3 regions of the Phyllobacterium sp. SB3 genome follow, and region 1 is predicted to be linked to each of the others. Evidence: riboswitches for the same ligand, from Rfam matches in the RefSeq annotation. Region 1 holds a riboswitch; each other region holds the start of a gene.
What was found. Region 1 has a riboswitch for cobalamin ahead of ABKW30_RS12045 (aromatic ring-hydroxylating dioxygenase subunit alpha). Riboswitches for the same ligand answer to the same signal wherever they lie in the genome.
Positions count from the first base shown of each region.

Region 2: it holds a riboswitch for cobalamin, as region 1 does, so the genes downstream of both, bluB (5,6-dimethylbenzimidazole synthase) here and ABKW30_RS12045 (aromatic ring-hydroxylating dioxygenase subunit alpha) in region 1, are expected to answer to the same signal.
Region 3: it holds a riboswitch for cobalamin, as region 1 does, so the genes downstream of both, ABKW30_RS01175 (TonB-dependent receptor) here and ABKW30_RS12045 (aromatic ring-hydroxylating dioxygenase subunit alpha) in region 1, are expected to answer to the same signal.

Region 1 covers NZ_JBDYKI010000003.1:180,616-183,888, forward strand. The annotation lists gene ABKW30_RS12040 (L-fuconate dehydratase) at 1-1,196, shown strand, start outside; cobalamin riboswitch at 1,390-1,588, shown strand; gene ABKW30_RS12045 (aromatic ring-hydroxylating dioxygenase subunit alpha) at 1,699-2,940, shown strand; gene ABKW30_RS12050 (hybrid-cluster NAD(P)-dependent oxidoreductase) at 2,946-3,273, shown strand, end outside.
Region 2 covers NZ_JBDYKI010000003.1:436,553-439,825, forward strand. The annotation lists gene ettA (energy-dependent translational throttle protein EttA) at 1-412, shown strand, start outside; gene ABKW30_RS13275 (molybdenum cofactor sulfurase) at 529-1,137, shown strand; cobalamin riboswitch at 1,163-1,356, shown strand; gene bluB (5,6-dimethylbenzimidazole synthase) at 1,402-2,145, shown strand; gene ABKW30_RS13285 (DUF2293 domain-containing protein) at 2,078-2,395, opposite strand; gene ABKW30_RS13290 (metalloregulator ArsR/SmtB family transcription factor) at 2,524-3,273, shown strand, end outside.
Region 3 covers NZ_JBDYKI010000001.1:233,555-236,827, reverse strand. The annotation lists gene ABKW30_RS01190 (hypothetical protein) at 79-342, shown strand; gene cobF (precorrin-6A synthase (deacetylating)) at 339-1,112, shown strand; cobalamin riboswitch at 1,185-1,402, shown strand; gene ABKW30_RS01180 (hypothetical protein) at 1,359-1,550, shown strand; gene ABKW30_RS01175 (TonB-dependent receptor) at 1,577-3,273, shown strand, end outside.

The sequences.
Region 1 (3,273 bases):
CTGATCCCGATTACTCAGCTGCCTATGTGGTGCTGGATACGGATGCCGGGCTTTCCGGTCATGGGCTGACCTTTACCATCGGTCGCGGCAATGAAATTTGCTGTTTGGCAATCGAGGCGATGAAACATCTTGTCGTTGGCCTTGAACTGGACTGGGTAAAGGAAAATCCCGGCAGGTTCTGGCATTTCATCACCGGCGATAGCCAGCTACGCTGGATCGGGCCCGATAAGGGTGCAATGCATCTGGCGACGGGCGCAGTGGTCAACGCCGTATGGGATTTGCTGGCCAAGGAAGCAAAGAAACCAGTCTGGCAGCTTGTCGGTGAGATGACGCCGGAGGAAATCGTCAACATCGTTGACTTCCGCTACCTGACTGACGTTTTGACCCGTGAAGAAGCTCTGGAAATTCTGCATAAGGCAGAAACCGGCAAGAAAGAGCGTATCGAAACGCTCAAGGCTGAGGGTTATGCCTGCTACACGACTTCGGCAGGTTGGCTCGGCTATTCGGATGAAAAGCTGCGACGTCTCTGTCAGGAAGCTATCGATGCGGGTTTCAATCACGTCAAGATGAAGGTCGGGCGTGATCTTGATGACGATATCCGGCGCCTCACCATCGCGCGTGAGGTCATCGGCCCGGATCGTATTTTGATGATTGATGCCAATCAGGTCTGGGAAGTGAATGAGGCGATTGACTGGGTGAACAAGCTCGCCTTCGTCAAGCCATTCTTCATTGAGGAACCGACAAGCCCTGATGATGTGGCGGGACATCGCAAAATTCGCAAAGCTATCCATCCGGTCAAGGTTGCGACAGGCGAGATGTGCCAGAACCGTATCATGTTCAAGCAGTTCATTGCGGAAGGTGCCATTGATGTGGTGCAGATCGACAGCTGCCGCATGGGTGGGTTGAACGAAGTGCTGGCCGTGTTGCTCATTGCGGCAAAATACAATCTGCCTGTCTGGCCGCATGCGGGCGGTGTGGGCCTATGCGAATATGTGCAGCATCTGTCGATGATTGATTATATTGCCGTTTCCGGAACGAAAGAGGGAAGGGTGATTGAATATGTCGATCATCTCCACGAACATTTTGTCGATCCCTGCAACATTCAGAATGCGGCCTATATGCCACCTTCACTGCCAGGCTTCTCGATCGAGATGAAGCCCGAATCGATCAAACAATATCTGCATCGCGATCTATAACCGTGTTTTCTGCTCAACCATCGCTTCGGCGATGGTTGCTGCCAGTGAATTTCAGGTCGCAATTGGCGTATCCAATCAAGGTTGTGGACAAGCTGCGCCGTTCTGGCACATCAGAACCTGCGCCATTTTGGCCGTGTCGTCTTGTGTAAATGCGATGTCGTTTCCGCACCTATTCTTTTTTTCAAGCGAGTGCTTTTATCAGGCTACTTGAGGTGCCGCTTTCTAGGGAAGGTGGAGAATTGGGAAGCCGGTTTAATCCCGGCGCTGCCCCCGCAACGGTAGTGGAGTGAAACGCGGCAAAATAGCCACTGGAACAGGTTTCCGGGAAGGCGCCGTGAAACCCTTTAGGGAACTCCAGAGCCCGGAAACCAGCCACAAGCGATAACACCGACTGATCGCGGTGGGCGATCAAGGAGCATTGTTTTGTATGGGTAGCCATACAGGCGGTCTTCTCCGTCACCACCAGTCAGTTCTTTCGCAAATGAGATGGCGAGGACACGACATGGACGCACATAGTGAACTGCTCCGGAATTTGAAACACCGGAAACCGGGCTACGGCCTAGAGCAGGCTTTTTATTCCGATCCGGACTATTTCCGGTTGGATATGGAGAATATCTTTTATCGCGATTGGCTCTTCATCGGCCATGACTGCGAAGTGGCGCGACCTGGCAATTATTTCACCGTGCAGATTGGCGATTATCCGGTTGTTATCGTCCGTGACCGTGAAAAGAAAATCCGGGCTTTCCACAATTCATGCCGTCATCGCGGTTCGCGCGTTTGCGCCTCAGAGCGAGGCAGCTCGGCAAAGCTTGTTTGCCCCTACCACCAGTGGACTTACGAACTGGATGGCCGGCTGTTGTTCGCGCGCCAGATGGGCGATGATTTTGATGCCAGCCAGCACAGCCTGAAGACAGTGCATTGCGAAAGCATCGGCGGTTACATTTTCATTTGCCTTGCTCCGATAGCACCGGATTTTGCAGCAACACGCGCGTTGATTGAGCCTTATCTCGCTCCGCATCGTCTTGGCGAAACCAAAGTCGCCTTCCAAAGCTCCATCGTCGAAAAGGGAAATTGGAAGCTGGTTTGGGAAAATAACCGCGAGTGCTATCATTGTGCCGCAAATCATCCTGAACTCTGCAAAACCTTTCCGGAAGCGCCAAGCGTGACCGGCGTTCAGGGTTCCAAGGATGATCCGGAAATCGTGGCGCACTGGGACAAGTGCGAAGCGGCCGGTCTGCCAAGTGTATTCCGTATTGATGAAAATGGTCAGTTCCGTGCAACGCGCGTGCCGCTGCTGCACGAATCCGAAAGCTACACCATGTCAGGCAAACGCGCTGTCGCGCGTCAGCTCAGCGATGATGTGAGCACACGGCAAATCGGTTCACTGCTGCTTTACCACTACCCGACAACATGGAACCACATTCTGGGTGATCACGCGATTTCCTTCCGGGTTCTCCCGCTGAGCCCCACCGAAACGCAGGTAACGACCAAGTGGCTGGTGCATAAGGATGCTGTCGAAGGCGTCGATTATACCATCGATGAACTGACACATGTTTGGCTCGAAACCAATGATCAGGATCGCCAGATCGTGGAGGAAAATGCCTTTGGCATCCGTTCACCTGCCTATGAGCCGGGCCCATATTCGGTCGAGCATGAAGGCGGCGTACTGCAGTTCCTCGAATGGTATTCCAACACCATGGAAACACGTCTCGACGGCGGCAAGCGACTGAGCAAGGTAGCATAGTGAATATGGGCATTCCTCAAAAATACCCGCATCTCGATCAGATGCAGCCATGGAACGACCGGCTGCATCTGCTGGAGTGCCTGTCAGTCATTGAGGAAGCGCCCAATGTGAAGACCTTCACATTCCGTTCAGACAATCAGAACTGGTTCCGGTATGAGCCGGGCCAGTTCATGACTTTCGAGCTTGGTACACAACCGGAAGCGGTCTTGCGTACCTATACGCTGTCTTCCAGCCCTTCGCGTCCATTCACGATTGCCATAACTGTCAAGGCGCAGGATAGCAGCATCGGTACACGCTGGATGCTGGACAATCTCACACCTGGTGCAAGGCTGA
Region 2 (3,273 bases), 260 kb from region 1:
GCATGAGATGAATTCCCGTGCTTATGTCTCGGCGTTCAATTTCAAAGGGACGGATCAGCAGCAGAAGGTTGGAAATCTTTCCGGTGGTCAGCGTAACCGTGTTCACTTGGCCAAAATGCTTCAGTCCGGCGGCAATGTTCTTCTTCTTGACGAACCGACGAACGATCTGGATACGGAAACCTTGGCAGCCCTTGAGGACGCGTTGGAGAAATATGCAGGCTGCGCCGTGATCATCAGCCATGATCGCATGTTCCTCGACCGCCTTGCGACACATATCCTCGCCTTTGAAGGCGACAGCCATGTCGAGTGGTTTGAAGGCAACTTCGAAGACTATGAGAATGACAAGATTCGGCGCCTTGGTCCGGATAGCGTCAATCCCAAGCGTCCCAGCTACAAGCCATTGACCCGCTGATTATCTGGGAGAGCCGAGAGGCTCTCCCATCATTCATTATGACGTTGGCATCAGACATATTTGCTGGATTTGACGAGTGATTTTTCTAGAATGCAGAAAACTCCTTGGAGCAAACAATGACTGATCTGTTCGGCCATCAAGATGAAATACTTCCATCACGCAAAATCATCGGGCGTGTGAACGGGCTGTTTGAGGCGCTTGAGAATGACTTTGTTACGAAGCCCACGAATTCGCTGGAGCTAACATTTGAGGGTATCGTAGGTGACTTCCATGCCGGTCCAACCCGCAAATCTGGTGGTCGCGAACCTTGGTATCCGCGTGGAACAGTGATGCGCAATGAGCGGCATCTTTCAATTCTCGGTACTGACGAGCTTGAAGAAGTTGCCGCCGGTATGGGCTTGCCGGAACTTAAAGCCGAATGGATCGGCGGGAACATGGTCATTTCCGGTATCCCGTCACTGTCCATGCTGCCGCCGAGGTCTCTCATGTTTTTCGAAGGTGGGGTTACCTTGAAGGTCGACGGACAGAATGCTCCCTGCAAGATTGCTGGTCGTTCAATCGCTGCGCATGCCGACACGCCTGATGAGACCACGACTGCGCTGGATTTCGTACGTGTGTCAAAGCGCTCGCGTGGCATCGTGGCCTGGGTTGAAAAGCCCGGCATTATACGCGCTGGCGAAAAAGTCGACATTCGCATTCCCGAACAATGGATTTACAGAGCCTGAGGCTTGCGCGACAAGTTTTTTCGTGGCGAATAGAAACTGGTCCGGTGCCCGCAATTGGAAGATTGCAGGAGAATCGGGAAGCCGGTGAAAATCCGGCACGTGCCCAACGCTGTAACGGGGATGATTGCGCATTATGCCACGGTGGCCGAGAGGCTGCAGGAAGGCGCGCAGTTCAGTTGAACCTGAGTCAGAAGACCGGCCGGACCTCATAGCCCAAACTGCGCGGACAGCGGTGAGGGTTTCAAGCGTTGTTGGGAGCAAACAATGCACGAGATTTCGCAAGGCCTAGTCCAAGCTGCTAATTTTTCTGATGATGAGAGAGCTGCCGTTTATAAAGTCATTTATAACCGCCGTGATGTCCGCGATCAGTTTTTGCCTAAACAAATCGATGACAACGTTTTGATGAGATTACTTGATGCGGCGCATCATGCGCCTTCCGTTGGCTTTATGCAGCCTTGGAACTTCATTACTATTCGGGACGTGGCCCGCAAGAAGCAGGTGCATCAAGCTTTCTCTAAAGCCAATGAAGAAGCGAAGGCCTTGTTCGAGGATGATCGCCAGGCGCTCTATGCTTCCCTCAAACTTGAGGGCATCCTCAAAGCGCCAATTAATTTATGCATTACATGCGACCGCACGCGCGGTGGAAAGATCGTGCTTGGCCGCACGCATAATCGCCAAATGGATATTTACAGTACTGTGTGTGCTGTCCAGAATCTTTGGCTTGCAGCTCGTGCCGAGGGCATTGGGGTTGGCTGGGTAAGTATATATCACGATAGCGATATGCGCCAAATACTGGGTATTCCAGATCATATCGAGATCGTCGCCTACCTATGCCTTGGCTATGTCGAAGAGCTTTTTGATGTACCGGAACTGGAGAAAAAGGGCTGGCGCAAAAGGATTCCGCTTCAGAACCTGATATTTGAAGAAGGCTGGCGTGGTTTCAACTCGGGTCTTCCTCATCTGGATCGAGAAGACGTGTCGACCGCCATTCCGTCAGCTTGCGATTGATTGCCTCAAGGACGAAAAAGCGGGCTGACTCCTTATCGTAACCTTCGTCGCGAAGTGCGTCATAGTCTGTATGCTGGTGTCGCACATGGGCGACCGCCGCGAGCCAGATAGCAATAGGCGGCGGCAAGGTTTTCATGTGGGGTGCGCCTGCAGCTGCACGTATCGGTTCCGAATCCGAGTAGGGAACAGCGGGTAAAAGCAGTGTCAGCGCTTTGTTGATGGAACGCTGACGGTTCGTTCCTGCACTCATTGATAGCTCTCTTGTTTGATTCTTCCATCTATTTCAGACACGCCAGAAATTGTCGTCAATGGCAAATAGTTCTTGCTAAATTATCCGTCATGACATAAACATATCTTTATATCTTTTGAGGATTGATTATGGATCGGCACAATCTTAATCTGGACCTGATGGTTGATACATTGAAAGCGGCGGCTGAACCCAGCCGGCTGCGTATTCTTGCCCTGCTATCACGTGGCGATCTCACAGTTTCTGATCTTACTTCCATTTTGGGTCAATCCCAGCCTCGCGTTTCACGTCATCTCAAATTGCTGTTTGAAGCAAGCCTGATTAACCGCTACCAGGAAGGTTCGTGGGCCTATTTCCGTTTGGCGGAATCCCTGATCGTCGGGGATATTGCCCGTTCCCTGCTGGATCGTCTGGATTGCTCCGATCCTCTGCTGGAACGCGATCTTGAACGTCTCTCTTCCGTGAAGCTGCAGCGCCGTGAACGTGCGGCCGCCTATTTCAGTGCAAATGCTTCGAGTTGGGATGCGATCCGCTCTCTGCACGTTCCGGACGGCGCTGTTGAAGAGGCTCTGACCAAGATCGTAGGTACACGGCCCTTTCAGGCAATGCTTGATGTGGGAACAGGTACAGGTCGTCTGCTTGAGCTTTTTGCACCCCTGTATGTCCGTGGTGTCGGGATTGATATCAATCGCGATATGTTGACGATTGCCCGCTCAAATCTTGAAAAATCGGGCGTTGCGAATGCGCAGGTGCGTCAGGGCGATGTTTATTCATTGCCGGTCGATAAAGAGTCTTTCGACCTTGTGACTGTCCATCAGGTGTTGCACTTCCTTGACAATCCGGCCGAAGCCATTCGCGAGGCTGCCAGGGCATTACGGCCC
Region 3 (3,273 bases), on a different contig from region 1:
CGCTTGCAATGGTTTGCCGCAGGCTGACTATATGCAATCTTCGCGCTCGACCCTTGCCCCCAGCAATCGGGGTTAAGCATGTCTCTCGGCGCCAGTACAAGCCAACACAACAATCCGCCTGCCGTGGATGCATCCAGTGCACCGGAAGATGTGTTCTTCGCATGGCTGCTGTCCCGCCCGCGGGGCGTCGATATCGTGGCTGCTGCGAGCAGCGAGGTCATCAAGCTTGAAGCCTATGCGGGCAAGTACGCAGGAGCGAAACGGCTGCATGATCTGTTTTGTGCGTTGATTGAAGAGAAGCAGGGACTGGCGGCGACGCCGGTTGCGCGTGCGGCCCAGTGAAACGCAAGGTGCTCATTATCGGGATTGGCGCTGGCAACCCGGATTACGTCACCATACAGGCTGTCAACGCTCTCAATCAGGTCGATGTGTTTTTCATTCCGGACAAGGGTGCGGAGAAGGAGCAATTGTCGCGCATTCGCCGTGAAATCTGTGAGCGGTTCATTACCGATCCCGATTATCGCATGGTGGATTTTGAAACGCCGATCCGCCAAAAGCCCTCATCCACCTATCGCGCGAGTGTCACCGATTGGCATGACAAGGTTGAGGCGACGTATGAACATCTTCTCATGGAGGAGCTGGGCGACGATGAATGCGGTGCTTTCCTCGTCTGGGGTGATCCATCGCTCTATGACAGTACGATCCGTATTCTCGACAGATTGAACGCCAAGGGCAATTTCGAACTCGAGTATGATGTCATTCCCGGCATTACCAGCATTCAGGCGCTGACGGCCAAGCACAAGGTCGTGCTCAATCGCATAGGCGAGTCGATCACCATCACGACAGGGCGAAAGCTGGCGGAAGGCTTTCCGAATAATTCGGAAAGCGTCGTGGTCATGCTCGACGGCGAGGGGGCTTTCAAGAATCTCCATGAGGATGTCGATATCTATTGGGGCGCCTATATCGGCACCGAGGATGAGATTCTCATGTCTGGCAAGCTACGCGAGGTCGTGGATGATATCGAGCGATTGCGCAATGTGGCCCGTGCTCAAAAGGGCTGGATCATGGATACCTATCTGCTCAAGAAGCCGTTTGAGGAAGTCGAAGAGTGAAAGGCGGATGTTCTGCCGCAGTCTATCCCGCCCTAAAATTGTATCGCGATTGACCGGTTCCTGCACAGTTGCTATCCAGAATATGGAACTGGTTCCGCAATTATATGCGGATTAAAAGGGAACACGGTGAGGATGACCCATTTCGGGGCCTAATCCGTGGCTGCCCCCGCAACTGTAACCGGGAAGCGGTCTTCCATATGCCACTGAAAGCGCAACGGCGCGATTGGGAAGGCGGAAGAGCTTGCAATGATCCGGAAGTCAGGAGACCTGCCAGATCCGGTCACCAAGCCTGAGCACGGGGTGTGTTCCGGCGCGGTCGCTATGAACGCGGTGACATTTGAAAAAGTGTTGCCGCTTGCAGGGCGATGGGTGATTGGCGTTCTTGTCCACACATCATTTTCCCCCGTTCGCGGTTCAGTCGCAATCGCCAGCCCGTAACATGCTGGCAAGCCGTGGGGGCGAACATGTTGAAGCAGGCAGGTCTTGTGGGGGCCGCATTCCTTATTCTGGGTGGCGCTGCAAAAGCGCAGGAGACGACCAGCGCGGATGGCTCCATCCAGCTTGATCCGATCTATATCGATCTTGGCCAGTCGAAAATCGAGGCGGAGAAATCGGGCCGCGCCTATACGGTCATAACCGGTGAGCAGCTTGAGCAAAACCAGACCCGTTACGTAGCGGATGCGTTACGGCAGGTTCCGGGCTTCGCTGTCTCACGAACAGGTTCCTATGGCGGCGTGACGCAGGTGCGTGTACGTGGTGCAGAGGGCAACCATCTGCTTGTGATGATTGACGGTATCGAAGCGAGTGAGACCGGCAATGGCGAGTTTGATTTCGGCAGTTTGCAGGTAGCGGATATCGATCATATCGAAGTTTTGCGCGGACCGCAGAGTGCATTCTGGGGATCGAATGCCTTGGCTGGTGTTGTCAATATCATCACCAAGGGCGGCTCGCGCGATGGTTTCAAGGTGAGCGGACGCACTGAGGCAGGCACGGACGGGACATGGCTGGGCAGTGTGCTTCTGCAGGGTGGCAAGGAGAATTACGACTTCTCGCTGTCGGGCGCATGGCGTCAGAATGACGGGTTCAATGTTTCCCGTTTCGGCTCGGAAAAGGATGGTGACCGTAACGGCACGATCAATGGCAAGTTCAAGATCGACCTGACGCCGGATGTCGTTCTTGACGGTACATTCCGTTACGTTAATCGCAAAAGTGATTATGATCGCGAGGGCGATTACGGCTCGCCTTTCCAAGGATTGCCCATCGATAGTGATAATCAGACATCAACTGAGGAATTGCTGGGCTCGCTGGGGATCACGTGGACCTCTCTTGACGGAGCGCTGGTTCAGAAGGCGCGTATCAAGGATGGAGATACCAAGCGCGAATACTTCAAGGATGGCGATTACGAATCCGGAAATGACGGCAACAGGTTCTCTGGTTCCTATCAGGCAAGCTATACGTTCGAAACGCCGTCCTTTGCCGAGGCGAAGCACACGCTGACAGCGGGTTATGAGGGTGAGCGTGAGACATTCCAGCAAAAAGCATCGAAGATTGACTCTTCCAGCTCATCGCAATTCGACAAACATGATCGCACGACGCATTCATTCGTGGGGGAGTACAGGGGCGAATTTTACGACCAGCTCTATTTGAATGCCGCTGTAAGGCATGATGGTAACGACCGTTTCAAGGATGCTTCGACCTACAGCATTGGCGCTGCCTGGAAAATTCCCGGATGGGGAACGCGTTTGCACAGTTCGGTCGGAACAGGTGTGACTAACCCGACATTTTATGAGCAGTTCGGCTTCTTTCCTTCCACCTATCTGGGCAATCCGGATTTAAAACCGGAAAAGAGCCTTGGTTGGGATATCGGTGTTGAGCAGAGCTTTTTTGATGATCGGCTTGTGTTGGACGTAACCTATTTCCACCAAAACCTTACCGACGAAATCGTCACGATATATGCGCCTGTGGCTACGCCAATTAACCAGAATGGCACGAGCCGCCGTCAGGGTGTTGAGGTGTCGGCGACCGTCAATTTGATGAACGGCTTTACCACGACAGCGACCTACACCTACACGGACGCAACCGACCCGGATGGCCGGGAAGAGGTGCGCCGTCCAAAGCATTCGGGTTCATTGAATGCGGCCTATACATTCTATGAAGATCG